Regions from separate parts of the Arthrobacter sp. K4-10C genome, predicted to be linked through region 2. Evidence: riboswitches for the same ligand, from Rfam matches in the RefSeq annotation. Region 2 holds a riboswitch; each other region holds the start of a gene.
What was found. A riboswitch is a leader RNA that binds a small molecule or an ion and turns the genes downstream of it on or off. The one in region 2 is predicted to bind S-adenosylmethionine.
Positions count from the first base shown of each region.

Region 1: another riboswitch for S-adenosylmethionine. It lies ahead of AC5RUU_RS12500 (DUF1737 domain-containing protein); the one in region 2 lies ahead of metX (homoserine O-acetyltransferase MetX).
Region 3: another riboswitch for S-adenosylmethionine. It lies ahead of AC5RUU_RS14375 (aminotransferase class V-fold PLP-dependent enzyme); the one in region 2 lies ahead of metX (homoserine O-acetyltransferase MetX).

Region 1 covers NZ_JBNHFI010000008.1:59,185-64,484, reverse strand. The annotation lists gene cls (cardiolipin synthase) at 1-255, opposite strand, end outside; gene AC5RUU_RS12510 (aminodeoxychorismate lyase) at 352-1,281, shown strand; gene AC5RUU_RS12505 (hypothetical protein) at 1,526-1,780, shown strand; SAM riboswitch class IV at 2,023-2,137, shown strand; gene AC5RUU_RS12500 (DUF1737 domain-containing protein) at 2,151-2,429, shown strand; gene AC5RUU_RS12495 (rhodanese-like domain-containing protein) at 2,426-2,836, shown strand; gene AC5RUU_RS12490 (O-succinylhomoserine sulfhydrylase) at 2,837-4,045, shown strand; gene AC5RUU_RS12485 (DUF1905 domain-containing protein) at 4,042-4,365, opposite strand; partial or broken gene AC5RUU_RS12480 (HNH endonuclease signature motif containing protein) at 4,447-5,300, shown strand, end outside.
Region 2 covers NZ_JBNHFI010000002.1:238,108-243,407, forward strand. The annotation lists gene AC5RUU_RS03730 (bifunctional o-acetylhomoserine/o-acetylserine sulfhydrylase) at 1-1,227, shown strand, start outside; SAM riboswitch class IV at 1,349-1,465, shown strand; gene metX (homoserine O-acetyltransferase MetX) at 1,478-2,593, shown strand; gene AC5RUU_RS03740 (hypothetical protein) at 2,630-3,130, opposite strand; gene AC5RUU_RS03745 (winged helix DNA-binding domain-containing protein) at 3,144-4,313, opposite strand; gene AC5RUU_RS03750 (SGNH/GDSL hydrolase family protein) at 4,338-5,207, opposite strand; gene AC5RUU_RS03755 (alpha/beta hydrolase) at 5,286-5,300, shown strand, end outside.
Region 3 covers NZ_JBNHFI010000009.1:204,209-209,508, forward strand. The annotation lists gene aroA (3-phosphoshikimate 1-carboxyvinyltransferase) at 1-185, shown strand, start outside; gene rsgA (ribosome small subunit-dependent GTPase A) at 169-1,284, shown strand; gene hisN (histidinol-phosphatase) at 1,333-2,145, shown strand; SAM riboswitch class IV at 2,307-2,420, shown strand; gene AC5RUU_RS14375 (aminotransferase class V-fold PLP-dependent enzyme) at 2,459-3,877, shown strand; gene AC5RUU_RS14380 (class I SAM-dependent methyltransferase) at 3,946-4,704, shown strand; gene AC5RUU_RS14385 (metal-dependent transcriptional regulator) at 4,748-5,300, shown strand, end outside.

The sequences.
Region 1 (5,300 bases), on a different contig from region 2:
ACGTACCCTCTCGTTGACCTCTTGCTGCTGCTCCCGGCGGCGCTTTGACAATTGGAAGTTGCCGAACAGCAGGAACAGGATGATGCCCACAAACGGGACAAAGAAGATGCCCAGCAGCCAGGCCATCGCAGTGGTGGGCCGCCGGTTTCCGGGGATGATCCCAAGTGCGAGCACCCTGATGACCAGGTCGGCGAAGCCCAGCACCACAACAACCCACACCGGCGCGGTGCCGGCAAACGAAAATGGCCACAACACGGAAAAGAACCCCCGGATAACGGGCTCCCGACGGACGGTTTCCGGCCGGGGCACTCAGCCCAGCTTATCCGCGTGGCGCCGCACTAAGCTGGAGCCATGACGTCATCTGCTTCCGTGGTTCTTGTTTTCCTTGATCCTGCATTCCCGGAGGGCCGGCTTGCCGACGCGTCCCAGCCGCAGCTGCTGGTCACGGACCAAGGTGCCACCCGCGGTGACGGTGTGTTCGAAACCATGCTCGCCGTGGGCGGAAACGTCCGGAAGATCCAGGCGCACCTGGACCGGCTGGGCGGTTCCGGGGAGGCGCTGGACCTTTCCATCCCCGGCCAGGACGAGTGGCGCAGGGCTATCGCTGCCGCCATTGCCGAGCACCGCTCACAGCACCCGCCCGCCTCGGCGACTGATGACGAGCTGGTGGTCAAGCTGGTGGTGACCCGCGGTGTGGAGGGCGCCGCTGCACCCACGGCCTGGGTGCAGGTTTCTCCAGTTGGAGCGGCGGGCCGCCGCCAGCGCGAAACCGGCATCGACGTCATCCTCCTTGACCGCGGCTATGACAGTGACGTTGCCGAGCGCGCTCCGTGGCTCCTGCTCGGCGCCAAGACTCTCTCCTACGCCGTCAACATGGCGGCGCTCCGCCACGCCCACAAGCAGGGCGCCGACGACGTCATCTTCTTCTCCTCCGATGGTCGCGTCCTGGAGGGCCCCACGTCCACTGTGCTTCTGGCCCATGTAGAGAAGTCCGACGACGGCACAACAGTCAAGCGCCTCGTCACGCCACAGCTGGACAGCGGGATCCTGGCGGGAACTTCCCAGGGCGCGCTGTTCAAGGCCGCCAAAGAGGCAGGCTGGGAGCTGGGTTACGGGCCGCTGGTGCCGCAGGACCTGCTGGACGCCGACGCCGTCTGGCTGATCTCCAGCGTGCGCCTGCTCGCCCCGGTAAACCGGATTGACGGCCAGGAGATAGGGACGCCTTCGCTGCAGAAGGAGCTCACCGCCGAGCTGAGTGAGCTTTTCGCCGGCATCCAGTAACGGCTACCCGGGAACGGTAAAGGCTCATGTCAAAGCGGGGTACCGGCGAGTTATTCCAGACGCTTGCCTGATACGGAGTCTACGCGTACAGTCTACACTGTAGATAGGCGTCAATCCCGCTGCGGGTCCTCCTTTCCAACTTTCCAAAGGACCCGGTTCCACTCCATTGCCCCGTGCACGGCATGTGAGGTCTGCTGCTGTAGCCGAACGGCGGCGCCACCGCACTTAGCGAAGGGAAGCCGTCATGGCACATTCGCAGTTCGATATTTTTCTCCGTGAAGCCACCTACCTGGACCAAGCCTCGGAATCCACGCTGGACCGTGACCGCCTGTACGGGCTCTACACCAGCTGGTGCTTCATCAACCAGCAGGTGCTCAATACAGAGGACAGCTTCTGGGCTGCCATGGGGGACAGGATCAATCCGGACCGGAACTGCCTTCGCATGAAGGGCCCAGCCGCCACGGATTACATCATGGCCAGCTATCCGGGCCTGGTCTAGCCAGGAAGGAGCGGCGTGAACCGGGGCGAAAGCCTGCGGTTCACGCCGCTTTTCATGTGCCGCTAAGACCCGCGTGTGCGAAGTTGACGTGAAAGTGGCATGACAGACAGAAACGGTTCTTGCTCCGGCGCAACCAGCCGGGCGCCGGCCCATCTGCCGCCCAAGCAGCGTATTCACTTCAGTTACGCAACATGACGACGACGGCGATGCGGCAGTGGTCGTCAGATGTTACGTTTTTGGGGAGTAATGAGTACCGGCGCCAAGCCCTGACTGGCCGGTCGGCAACCCTCCTTTCGCGGCGGGGTGCCTCAGGTGAATACTCGGCATATCGACCGATTCGAGCTGCAAGCGTGAGAGAAGGAGATCCGTCGTGTCTGACGCCCCCGCCCCTGAAGAGAAGTTGTCCTACCGCCTCATCAGCGGCCCGGACGACCGTGCATTCTGTGAGCGGATCTCAACCGCACTCGCTGAAGGCTATGTGCTGCACGGAAGCCCGGCGGTGACCTTCAACGGCACCAGCGTCATCGTGGCCCAGGCCGTGGTGCTGCCGGCCGCAATCGCCTCCGCGGACGCCGCCGTCGCCACCGCTGTTGACGACCTTGAAGCTGCCAACGAGGACCTCGAGTTCGACGGCGAGGGCCACGCATGAGCTACGCCGGAGACCTGACGCCGCAGGAAGCCTGGGCCAAGCTTGAGCAGGGCGCCATCCTGGTGGATGTGCGCACCGAGGGCGAATGGGCCCACATCGGCATCCCGGACACAAAGGCCACGGACAACGATCCGTTGTTCATCCAGTGGACGTTCCCCGGCGGCATCCCCAACCCGGACTTCCTCAAGGACCTGAGCCAGCAGACGCCGGAAGACTCGACCACGGAACTGCTGTTCATCTGCCGCTCAGGCCAGCGCTCCATCTCGGCCGCCATCGCAGCAACGCAGGCCGGCTTCACCTCCTACAACGTCCTGGAGGGCTTCGAAGGCGAGCCGGACCGCTACGGCGAACGCACCGTCAACGGCTGGAAGAACCGCGGCCTGCCGACCAACCTGGGAAAGAACTAAGTGACCTTCAATAACGACGCCGCCGGCTGGAGCCCCGATACCCAGGCCGTCCGCGGCGGGCTGGACCGAACCAACTTTCAGGAAACGTCCGAAGCAGTTTTCGTCAACTCTGGTTTTGTGTACGAGTCCGCCGCCGCTGCAGAACGCGCTTTCACCGGCGAGGACGAGCGCTTCGTCTACTCCCGTTACGGCAACCCTTCGGTGGCCACGTTTCAGGAGCGGCTCCGCCTGCTGGAGGGCACCGAGGCATGCTTTGCGACGGCGTCCGGCATGTCCGCCGTCTTCACCGCCTTGGGTGCGTTGCTGGCTGCCGGGGACCGCGTGGTTGCCGCCCGCTCGCTCTTCGGTTCGTGCTTCGTCATCCTGAACGAAATCCTGCCGCGGTGGGGTGTGGAAACCGTGTTCGTGGACGGCCCGGACCTGGAGCAGTGGCGCGCTGCCCTGTCCCAGCCCACCACCGCGGTCTTCTTCGAATCCCCCTCAAATCCCATGCAGGAGATCGTGGATATTGCCGCGGTCAGCGACCTTGCGCACGCTGCCGGGGCCACCGTCGTCGTCGACAACGTCTTTGCCACTCCCCTGCTCCAGCGCTGCGGCCAGCTGGGCGCCGACGTCATTGTCTACTCCGGCACCAAGCACATCGACGGCCAGGGCCGGGTCATGGGCGGCGCCATCCTGGGCACCAAGGAGTACATTGAGGGCCCGGTCAAGCAGCTGATGCGCCACACCGGCCCGTCGCTGTCGCCGTTCAACGCGTGGGTGCTGACCAAGGGCCTGGAGACCATGGCGCTGCGCGTCAACCACTCCTCCGCCACCGCCCTCCGGCTCGCTGAATGGCTGGAGCAGCAGCCTGCCGTGAGCTGGGTTAAGTACCCGCTGCTGAAGTCGCACCCGCAGTACGAACTTGCAGCGAAGCAGATGCGCGCCGGCGGCACGGTGCTCACCCTGGAGCTCGCCCCGTCCGGCGGCCGCTCGGGCAAGGAAGCCGCCTTCGCGCTGCTGGACGGGCTGCGGATCATCGACATCTCCAACAACCTGGGCGATTCGAAGTCCCTGATCACGCACCCCGCCACCACCACGCACCGCGCCATGGGGCCGGAGGGGCGGGCTGCCATCGGCCTCAGCGACGGCGTGGTGCGCCTGTCCGTCGGGCTCGAGGACGCCGAGGACCTGATCCGCGACCTCGAACAGGCCCTGAAGCAGATCTAGCTTTTACCCCGCGGGGCATCGTCCGGCTGGAGCTCCAGCCGGACGTCCACCCCGTCGCCCGCGCTGATCCGGGCTTTGTCCCGCACTGCCTTCTTCACCGGCAGCAGGTACGAGCCCATCTTCTTGTCCGGAAAAATCGACGTCTGCCAGCTGTGGCCTGCAATTTCCACAGTCACCTTGACCGAGCCGAAGGCCTTGTTACTGGTGGCGCTTTGCTCCGCGATATCGTCGGCCACATCCGGCGGCAGCGTGAGGAAGTGCCAGGCCGCTTCCCCGGGATAGAGCCAGAGCTCGGCGTGGAAGGAGTACGACGGCGTCACGCGCCGAGTATGGCACGTCGCCTTCCTTTATGCCACGGCTCTTCACCCCAAAATGTCGTACCCTCCTGCCAGGCTTTGAGTATGAACACGGAAGCGGTCACGGACGCGGGAGGTGGTGGCGGTATTGCTGCTGCTGTGGCGTTGGTGGCTGGTTTTGTTGAAGGGGTTGCTGGCGTTGTGGCCGGTGGTCCGGGCGCGGTTTCCGATGATGTAGCCGCTGATGGTGTTGATCCGTTGCGGCGGTATGCCGGCGACTGTTTGGACGGGTTGGCGCTGATTGCCAGGATCGAGGCTGCGGCTGCCGCGGTGAAGGTGCGGCTGGTGGCCGGATACGCGGAGGCTGCCGCTGCCTTGGAGGAACCGGCCTGCAGTTCCCAGTGGGCGGCCGGGCAGCAGATGGCTGTGGTCGCGGAGGTCGCCTGCGTCCTGACGATCGGGGAGCGGGCGGCGGGTGCGCTGGTCGGTGCGGCGGGTGCGTTGACGGCTCGTTGCCGGCGGCTTTGGATGCGTTGCAGGCCGGGGCGGTGTCGTGGCAGAACGCCCAGGTCCTGGTGGACGAGGCCACGGGCCTGGACGCTGCGGGTTTGGCGGCCCTGGAGGCACGCTTCCTGGGCGTGGATGGACTTGGCGCGGGCCTTGAGGGTGCCGGCGCTGGGGGTGTTGCGGGGGAGTTGCCGCCGGCGCGGTTGCGGCGGAAGGTGCGGTCGTGGCGGGAACGCCACCATCCCGAATCGATCGGGACCCGTCACGCCACGGCGGTGGCGGGCCGGCGGATGGAATACTCACCGGACCGGGAGGGGATGGGCTGGGTCTCGCTGTTCCTGCCCGCCGATAAAGCCAATGCCGTGTGGACGCGGACCAGGGCCCTGGCCCGCGGACTGCAGGGCCCGGACGAGGCCCGCACGCTTTCCCAGTTGATGGCTGATCTCGGTGCC
Region 2 (5,300 bases):
TCCTTCGTCTTTCCAAGCGCCGAGAGTGCCGCGAACCGTTTCGCCCTCGCGGAACTTGCCCCGATCTACACCCGCATCGGCAACCCCACGCAGGACGCCGTGGAGCAGAGGATCGCCAGCCTTGAAGGTGGCCTCGCCGCGCTTCTCCTCAGCTCCGGGCAGGCGGCGGAGACGTTCGCTGTCCTGAACATTGCGGAGGCCGGTGACCACATCGTTGCCAGCCCCAGCCTGTACGGCGGGACCTACAACCTGTTCGCCCACACCCTGAAGAAGTTCGGCATCTCGGTCACCTTCGTGGCGGACCCGGACAACCTGGACCACTGGCGCGAGGCAGTGCAGCCGAACACCAAGCTTTTCTTCGCCGAGGTGGTATCCAACCCGCGGCAGGACGTGCTGGACATTGAGGGCGTTTCCCGCACCGCCCACGAGGCGGGAGTGCCCCTGATCGTGGACAACACGCTGTCCACGCCGTACCTGATCCGGCCGCTGGAATGGGGAGCGGACATCGTGGTCCACTCGGCCACCAAGTACCTGGGCGGCCACGGTGCAGCCATTGCAGGTGTCATCGTCGACTCGGGCAAGTTCGACTTCAGCAAGGACCCGGAACGTTTCCCCGGCTTCAACACCCCCGACCCCACCTACAACGGCCTCGTGTATGGCCGCGACCTCGGCGAGGGCGGGGCCCTGGGCGCCAACCTGTCCTACATCCTCAAGGCCCGCGTCCAGCTCCTGAGGGACCTTGGTTCGGCGGTGTCGCCGTTCAACGCCTTCCTGATTGCGCAGGGCCTTGAGACCCTGAGCCTGCGCGTGGAACGTCACGTGGCCAACGCCGTCGAAGTTGCCCGCTGGCTGGAAGGACGTGACGACGTCGAATCCGTCGCCTACGCAGGGCTGCCCTCCAGCCCCTGGTACGAGCGCGGCCGCAAGTACGGGCCCCGGGGGACCGGCGCCATCGTCGCCTTCAACCTGGGTGGCGGGGCTGAGGCCGGTAAGCGGTTCGTGGACGCCCTGGAACTGCACTCGCACGTGGCCAACATCGGGGACGTCCGCTCCCTGGTCATCCACCCGGCATCCACCACGCACAGCCAGCTCTCCCAGGAACAGCAGGCGGTCGCCGGTGTGACCCCGGGACTTGTCCGACTCTCAGTGGGCCTGGAACACATCGACGATATCCTCGCTGACCTTGAGGCCGGCTTCCGTGCCGCCAAGGAGGCGCCGGGCGCCTGAGCCGGATGCTCCCGGGAGCACCATCCGACGGCGGGTGGCGGGCCGGTGCCGGCAAGCCGGGGAAGTCATAACCAGTCACACTCTTGGCCCGGGGCGGGTGGTGTTTCGTACACTCGAACCAGGTCATGAGTGCCAGTGACAGCCCCGGCTTGCTGGCCGGCAACCCTCCTTCCGCGGTGGGGTGCCCCGGGTGAAGACCTGGCCTGCCGGTCATACCGCCGGTGGGCAAGCGCGTAGAAGAGGTCTTGCCATGACGGTTACCGTCACCCGTACCACCGTTCCCGAACACGGAATCGTCCGCTACGCCTCCATCGGAGGACTGGAACTGGAAGCCGGCGGTTACCTGCCGGACGTCACCCTCGCCTATGAAACCTGGGGCACGCTCAATGCGGACGGCAGCAACGCAATCCTGGTTGAGCACGCCCTGACCGGCAGCACCCACGTCACGCGCGGCGACAGCGACGAGCCCGGCTGGTGGGAACAACTGGCCGGTCCCGGCGCCCCCGTTGATACGGACCGCTTCTTCGTGGTCTCCATCAACATCGTGGGCGGTTGCTACGGGTCCACGGGGCCGTCGTCGACCGCCCCGGACGGAACGCCGTGGGGTTCCCGTTTCCCCCTGGTGACGCTGCGGGACAGCACCGTGGCAGAGGCCCGGCTGGCAAACCAGCTCGGAATCGGCAGCTGGTACGCGGTCCTCGGCGGCTCGTTGGGGGGCGCCCGCGCACTGGAATGGGCTGTCACCTACCCGGAACGGGTGCAGCGCTGCGCCGTCATTTCCATCGGCGCCGCCAGCACGGCGGAACAGATCGCGTTCGCGCAGGCCCAGACCCTCGCCATCCGCCAGGACCCCAACTTCAACGGCGGCGACTATTACGGCGGACCCTTCCCGGAGGACGGCCTGGCCCTCGCACGCCGCATCGCCCATATCACGTACCGCTCCGCCGCCGAGCTGGAAGGCAGGTTCGGGCGGGCGCCCCAGGCTCCCGAATCACCACTGCAGGGCGAGTGCCTTGCAGGCCGCGGGCGGTACCAGGTAGAGAGCTACCTGGACCACCAGGGCAACAAACTGGTCAAGCGTTTTGATGCCAACAGCTACATCGCCATCACCGAGGCGCTCATGAGCCACGACGTGTGCCGGGGTCGTGGCACGCTGGCCGAAACACTTGCCCGCTCCGACGCCCGTTTCTTCATTGCGGCAGTTGACTCGGACCGGCTCTACTTTCCCTCGCAGTCACGCGAACTTGCCCGGGCGCTTCCAGGGGACGTGGACGTCCACCTCATCGAGGCGCCTATCGGGCACGACGGATTCCTGACCGAGATCGGACAGCTGGGTCACCAGCTGCGGACAGGCTTCCTGGTCTGAGCCCTGGCCCAGGTTTCCTGGCTGAACCCGGGCCGGTCAGCCGTTCATGATCTCGCCGCGCCGGGTCATGTACTCCTCCACAGAGAGCTCACCGTTGCTGTATTGCTGGTCCAGTTCGGCGAGCTTCCGGGCCCGGTAGCCCTGCGGAGCCGACGGAGCCGGGGGAGTGGCGGGGGCGGCAGGCTGTTCCGGGACCGGCTGCTGGAACGGCGGTTCCTGGGATGCCCGGTCCCCGTTTCCCGCAGGCGGCACCGGGGGCGGCCCGTACTGGTTGGGCAGAGGCAGCGGATTGTCCATGGGCTGCGGACGCTCGAGGTGGCGGAATCCGCCGGCAAAGTAGTCCTGCTGCGTGTAGCCGTCGCGTGGCTGCTTGCTCTGCGGACCCGCGGAGCCAGGAAACTGCCCGGGGAACTGTTCGGGGTACCGGCCGGGGAAGCTCTGGTCATAGTTCCGGCGGGCCACGGATTTCCGGTACATCCGCATGGCCACCGGGATCAGGAGTGACAGGATGATGATCCAGAAAAACAGGTTGCTCACGGTGCTGCGCCTCTCATGTGTGTCCTTCAAGCTTAGTCCCGGACGGCACGCGGATGGCCGGGACTCCGGTGAAGGCGGCGTACCGGTCTATGGCCTCCTGGACCGCGGCCGCCAGCGGCGGAGTGTCAGCGGAACGGGGCAGGCGGATGTCCAGTTCGCACCGGCCGGGAAGCAGCCTGTGCCGCCAGGACCCTGCCATCCGCCCGTCCAGCAGCACCACGTGGATCGGCTCGCCGGCAAACGGAAACGAGGGGGCACCGCCGCCCATGTAGTGCCTCGTGGCGAAGTACCCCATGACGTATTCGTCATAGCACTGGATCAGGTCAATCCGGGGCCGCGGTGCCGGGCTGCCCGATTCCATTCCATGGCCAGGCCCGGCGCCGGCAGCGTAGTAATGCACGACGCCGTCAATCGCCGTTGCGGCGAGGGCTCCGGGCCGTGCCTCCATGGTGAGCTGCACCCCCTTCCGGACGTCGGTCACGGTCAGTCCCGACCAGCCGGCGCAATCCCGGACGGTGGCAGGCCCGCGGCTGGTGAAGTAGCGGAAGGCAAGTTCCGCCAGTGCTTCCCCACGGGCAGGTGCTGGCTGCGGGCCTGCCGGGACCCGTTCGTCAAAAAGTGCATAGGTCTGTTTGAGTGCGCCCCCGGGGCTGCGGACAGGCCTGCCACTTGCCAGGACACCGCTGATCTCCGCATGCATGATGATGTATGCAAGCCGCAGTCCCTTGGCTTCAAGCCCGGCTGGCCGCAGCTTGGCGGCGAGTTGGTCGCGGGTGAGGTGGTTGCCGCCCGCGACCGCCCCGGCAAGCACCTCTCCGGCCTGCCCGGCCGTGGCGGAATCGATCCCGGTGCGGCGGTATGTCAACGCATTCAACTGCTGGAGCCGCGGTGCGGACAGCGCGGTAAGCCAGCGGAGATCGTCCCGGTGGACGAAATGCCAGGTTGGCCGGAGGATGTGCGTGCGCAGGATCGTGCCTTCCGCCACAGCCTGCTCAATATCGGCGGCCGTCGCGGCCGGACGCCCGTGGGCCGAAACCCGCTGGGCAAGGCTCCAGCGCGCGTAGGCAAACTCCTGTGCCTGCACCGCCAGGAGCTTCCGCAGAGCCGCCCCGGGAGATTCGGCGCCCGGTTCCCGAAGCATCTGGGCCTGCAGCCGCAGCCGTACCACCGTATCCGGTTCCATGAGCAGACCAGCCGCAGTCCGGCGCTACCGCCGAACTGCCTCGGTGCTGCCCAGCGGACCTTCGCCCGAACCCAGGGGGACTCCCGGGCCGAAGACGGGACCCGGCGTCGGCCGTTTCGCGGTGACGCCATCGCCAGATGACTGGTGCCGCAGGCGGCGCACAACCCACGGGACGAAGTATTCGCGCGCCCACACCAGGTCTCCGGACCGTGCCTCGCGCCATGAGCGGGCCGGAAGCGGCTTGGGCTGGAGCGGCTCCAGGGTATGCTCCACGTTCAGTGCATCCAGGACCATGGCCGCGATGGTGTGGTGTCCCAGCGGGGAGAAATGCAGCCGGTCCTGGTCCCACATCTGGGGGTCACTGAGCTGCCGGAGGGACCACATGTCCGCGATGACGGCGTCGTGCCTGGCTGCGACGGTGCGCAGGTTCTCGTTGTAGATGGCCACCTTGCTGCGGATCCGTCCGAGCACGGATGAGCCGGTGTCCGGCCCGTTAAAGAGGACAACGGTGGCGCCGCCCATGGCCAGGATCTGGACCACGGAATCCAGCTTCTCGGCCAGCGCGTCGGGATCACCGCCTGGCCGGATGAGGTCATTTCCTCCTGCGGACAGGGTGACCAGGTCCGGCTTCAGCGCCAGGCAGGGGGCCAGCTGCTGGTCCACAATCTGCTGCAGCAGCCTGCCCCGCACGGCCAGGTTGGCGTAGGCGAAGTCGGGCTGCGTGCGGCCCAGCTCCTCGGCAACCCGGTCGGCCCAGCCGCGGTAGCCGCCGGGGCTTGAGGGTTCGGGGTCGCCGATGCCCTCGGTGAAGGAATCTCCCATGGCCACGTACCGGGTCCACGGGTGGGAACCCGGGTGCGCCGGCGTGGTTTGGATGGCACTTGCGTCAGTCACGGTCCCTATCCTGCCTTCCGGCTTGCTGGCTACGCGAACGTAGGTTGCTGCGTGCGGCTTCCTGTAAGAATGGAAACCATGACTGAAGCCGAG
Region 3 (5,300 bases), on a different contig from region 2:
TGGCTACGGCCGGAGCAATCCTGGGTTTGGCGGTGGAAGGAGTGCAGGTGGAGGATATCGCCACCACGGCCAAGACCATGCCGGACTTTCCCCGGCTTTGGGCGGATATGCTCGCCCAGGGCAGTGCCCCGCAGCAGGAGGCCGAGGCCGGGGCGGAAGGTTCGAGCGGTGGCCCGGCGCACTGATTCCTGGGACGAATCGGACGTCCGGATCCGGCCCAACAAGAAGGGGTCCCGGCCCCGCACCAAGGACCGGCCCACCCATGACGACGCCGTCACCGGGCGGATCATCACGGTGGACCGCGGAAGGTACACCGCGGTGGTGGGCGAGGATTCCGGTGATGAACGCATCGTCATCGCCGCCCGGGCCCGGGAGCTGCGCCGCTCCCCCGTGGTGGCGGGGGACTTCGTCTCGCTCGTGGGGGACGTCTCCGGCGACCCCGATACCCTGGCCCGGCTGGTAAGGATCCAGGACCGGAAGACCCTCCTGCGGCGCAGCGCCGACGACACGGACCCCGTGGAGCGGGCCGTGGTGGCCAACGCCGACCAACTGGTCATCGTAGTGGCCGCCGCCAATCCCGAACCCCGAACCGGCTTTATCGACCGGGCGCTCGTAGCGGCATACGACGCAGGCATCGAGCCGATCCTGCTGGTCACCAAGGCGGACGTCAAGGATCCGGCCGAGCTCCTGTCCAACTACACGCACCTGGATCTTCCAGTGATCATCAGCCGGACCGCCGACATGCAGGCGTCAGGCATCGATGCCCGTTCGGACGACGGCCTGTCCGCCCGGCTGGACAAGGCCGCGGTTGCGGCGCTCCGGTCCTACCTGGACGGCAAGGTCACCGTGATGCTGGGGCACTCCGGCGTCGGAAAATCAACCATGGTCAACGCGCTCACCGGGGCCGAGCGTGCCACCGGCGGAGTAAACGCGGTAACGGGCAGGGGCCGGCACACGTCGTCGTCGGCACTGGCCCTGCGGCTGGCAGACGCACCGGCGGGCAGCTGGATCATCGACACCCCGGGAATCCGTTCCTTCGGCCTGGCGCACGTGGACCCGGACCGGATCCTGCGGTCCTTTCCTGACCTCGCCCCGGGCACCGACGCCTGTGAACGCGGCTGCAAGCACACGGCAAGCGCAGTGGACTGCGGCCTGGATGCCTGGGTGGCCGCCGGCCATGCCGGCCCCACCGGCGAGGCACGGCTGGCGTCCCTGCGCCGGCTCCTCGGAGCGGATCCACGGGAGGAAGCGCAGGAGGCAAAGGAGCTCGGCAGCGTCAACTGACGAAGCCGATCTCCCAGCAGAACCGCCTGCAGACGGTAGTTTGGAACCATGATCCAACCCGCTTCGAGCTACAACGATGACCTGCGCCTGGCCCATGTCCTGGCCGACTCCGTGGATGACCAGACCATGAGCCGCTTCAAGGCACTGGACCTCCACGTGGAGACCAAGCCCGACCTGACGCCGGTCACGGACGCGGACAAGGCCGCCGAAGAAGCCATCCGCGGCCAGCTCTCGCGTTCCCGGCCACGGGATGCAGTACTTGGTGAGGAATTCGGCAGCACCGGCCACGGCTCGCGCCGGTGGATCATCGACCCCATCGACGGGACCAAGAACTTTGTCCGCGGCGTGCCGGTCTGGGCCACCTTGATCGCCCTCGTTGATGAGGGCGAGCCGGTGGTCGGCGTGGTCAGTGCCCCTGCCTTGGGCAAGCGCTGGTGGGCCGCCAAGGGAATGGGCGCCTACATGGGCCGTTCCCTTGCCGCCGCCACCCGGCTCCGGGTCTCCAATGTTTCCAGCCTGTCCGACGCTTCCCTGTCCTACTCGAGCCTGGGCGGCTGGAAGGAACGCGGAAACCTGGACGAGTTCCTGGGCCTCACCGAGGAGGTCTGGCGGACCCGCGCCTACGGTGACTTCTGGTCCTACTGCATGGTGGCGGAGGGCTCGGTGGACATCGCCTGCGAACCGGAGCTCAACCTCTACGACATGGCGGCCCTGGTGCCGATCGTGGTGGAGGCGGGCGGGCGCTTCACCTCGCTGGAAGGCGAAGACGGCCCGTTCGGTGGAAACGCCCTGGCCACCAACTCGATCCTGCACTCCGAGGTGCTGCAGCGGCTGAACCCCGGGCTGGACGACCTGCTCTAGCTCCTGCTCAACCGAACATTCGACGGCGAACGTCTCCGAAAAGGGGCGTCCGCCGTCGTATTCTTCGACGGAACGCCGCTTTTTCCAGCCGCGCGTAACAAATGCCTTAACAATTGCACCGGCTTCAATCCTGGCCGCCCCATGTTTTACGCTCTTAACCAGGTCACGAGTGCCAGCGCAAAACCCCGGTTTGCTGGCCGGCAACCCTCCATTCGCGGTGGGGTGCCCCGGGTGACGACCAGGCCGGTCCGGAGCGGATGCGGCAAGCGCGGATTCCACTGATACCGGAGTCCTGTTTTGAAGTGAGGTCTCTGTGACAACTGCCACCGTCTCCCCCAACGCCGCAATTACCGCCGATTCTGTATTCGATGAGCGCCGGGCCGTGGCAGGCCGTCCCTTGGCCGCTGTCACGGGCGCGGAAATCCAGGCGCCGCTGATTTCCGGCGGCCACGTCCGCTATGCCAACCTCGACTACGGAGCGTCGGCCCCGGCCCTCTCGGTGGTGTCCGCCTACCTCAACGAGATCCTGCCCTTCTACGCCAGCGTCCACCGCGGCGCCGGGTACGCATCGCAGATCAGCACGTCCGTGTACGAGAACGCCCGCAGCATTGTCCGCGACTTTGTGGGCGGCCGCCCGGACGACTCCGTCATCTTCACCCGGAACACCACGGACTCGCTCAACCTGCTGGCCGGGTGCCTGCCCCTCAGCGACGGCCGGCCCACGGGCGATGTCCTGTACCTCGACATCGAGCACCACGCCAACCTGCTGCCGTGGCAGGGCGTCCCCCACCGGAGCATTGTTGCCGCCGACACCATCACGGGAACCATTGAGGCAGTGCGCACCGAACTGGAACAGGGCGGCGTCAGCCTGCTGGCCATCACCGGCGCGTCCAACGTCACGGGTGAGATCCTCCCGATCCGGGTCCTGGCAACGCTCGCCCACCAGCACGGCGCCCGCATCGTGGTGGACGCGGCGCAGCTGGCGCCACACCGGCGCGTTGACATCAGCGCGGACGACGTGGACTACATCGCCTTCTCCGGCCACAAGCTGTACGCGCCGTTCGGGACGGGCGTCCTGGTGGGGCGTCCGGACTGGCTCGACGCCGGGATCCCCCACCTTGCCGGCGGCGGCGCCGTCAAGGAAGCCAGGCTCGACGGCGTCAGCTGGGCCACGGGCCCGGCCCGCCACGAGGGCGGCTCCCCCAACGTCCTGGGCGCAGCCACCCTGGCCCGCGCCACGCAGGTGATCGCCGGGCTGGACCAGGACCGCTGGCACGCCCACGAGTCCGCCATCCGCTCCTTCCTGGTTGAGGGCCTGCAGAAGATCGACGGCGTAACCGTCCACCAGATCTTCAAGGACACCAACGCGGACACAGACACCATTGGCGTGGTCAACTTTTCCGTTGAGGGCTACGACGCCGGCCTCGTTGCAGCGTACCTGTCGGCTGAGCACGGCGTGGGGCTCCGGGACGGGCGTTTCTGTGCCCATCCCCTGCTGAAACGGCTGGGCCTGCCCTCGGGCTCGCTCCGTGCCAGCTTCGGTGTCGGTTCCCGTCTTGAAGACGCGGAGCGGCTCCTGGCCGGCATCGCCAAGCTCCGCCGTGAGGGGCTGGGCTGGGACTACGTGGTGGACGAGGGCCGCTGGGTTCCCGCGCATGACACCCGCACGTACCCGCACTGGGCTCCCAACACGCCCGGCACCGCCGGTGCCGCGCCCTGCATCGACGGCTGATCCGTCCCGTCACGGCGATGCGGTAAATTCGGAAGTTACCGCAGGGCATTGACTGAAGGAGGCCGCACGTGGTTCGGGGTGGCCCCAAGCTTGATCACGGGCGGCGCCGGGAGCTGGGCAAAAGCTTCCAGCACGGCGGCAAGCATTACCAGCGTGTGCGGCCCGGTTATCCTGCGGAATCTGTGGACTGGCTCCTTCCTGCGGGGGCACGCGACGCGCTGGATGCCGGTGCGGGCACCGGCAAGTTCACCGAATTGCTGCTGGACCGCGGCTTGGCCGTCACCGCCGTCGATCCGTCTGCGGACATGCTCGACCAGCTGAAGGTGCACTGCCCGGACGCCACTGCTGTCCTGGGAAGCGCTGAGGCGACGGGCCTGCCGTCGTCCGCCTTCGACGTCGTAACGGTTGCCCAGGCGTGGCACTGGTGCGACGCGCTGGCGGCAAGCACCGAACTGGCACGCGTCTTGCGCCCGCACGGCACGCTGGGGCTTGTCTGGAACCAGCTGGACACCACCGTGCCCTGGGTACACCGGCTCTCCCGGATCATGCATGCCGGAGACGTCTATAAACCGGAGCACCGGCCTCTTGTGGGTCCGGAGTTCGGGCAGCTGCAAGGCCATGTGACGCATTGGCAAGACAACGTCAGCACCAGCGACCTGATCGAACTCACCAAATCGCGAAGCTACTACCTGCGTTCAGGCGAGGACACCCGGGCCAAGGTCCTCGCGAATCTTGACTGGTACCTGCACCAGCATCTGGGGCACGCCTTGGACGAGGAGATCAAGCTGCCCTACCTGACGTTGTCCTGGCGGGCACTCAAAGCATGACCGGTTCCGCCGCGCTGCAGGGGCACCCGGTAGGCTTGGTTTTGTGAAGACCAGCGCGCCCTCCTCCTCCATCGAGGACTACGTCAAGGTCATCTATTCATTCACTGAATGGCAGGACAAACCCATCACGTCCTCCCAACTGGCACAGCGGCTGGGGGTCGCCAACTCCTCCGTGTCGGAAATGGTCCGCAAGCTGAAGGACCAGGGCCTTGTTGACCATAAGCCGTACAGCGCCATCACGCTCACCGATGCAGGCCTGCGGCTAGCCCTGGCCATGGTCCGGCGCCACCGCCTGATTGAGACCTACCTGGTCCAGCAGCTCGGCTACAGCTGGGATGAAGTCCACGACGAAGCCGAACTGCTGGAGCACGCTGTTTCGGACACCTTCATTGAGCGCGTTGCCGCCAGGCTCGGGGACCCCAGCCGCGACCCGCATGGTGATCCCATACCCACAGCGGACGGTAAAGTCCTCATGCCACGGGCTCATCTGATGGGTGAATTGGACAAGGGCCACACCGGCAAGATCACGCGGATCAGCGACGACAACCCGGATCTGCTCCGTTATCTGGCCGCGGAGGAGATCGACCTGGACGCCG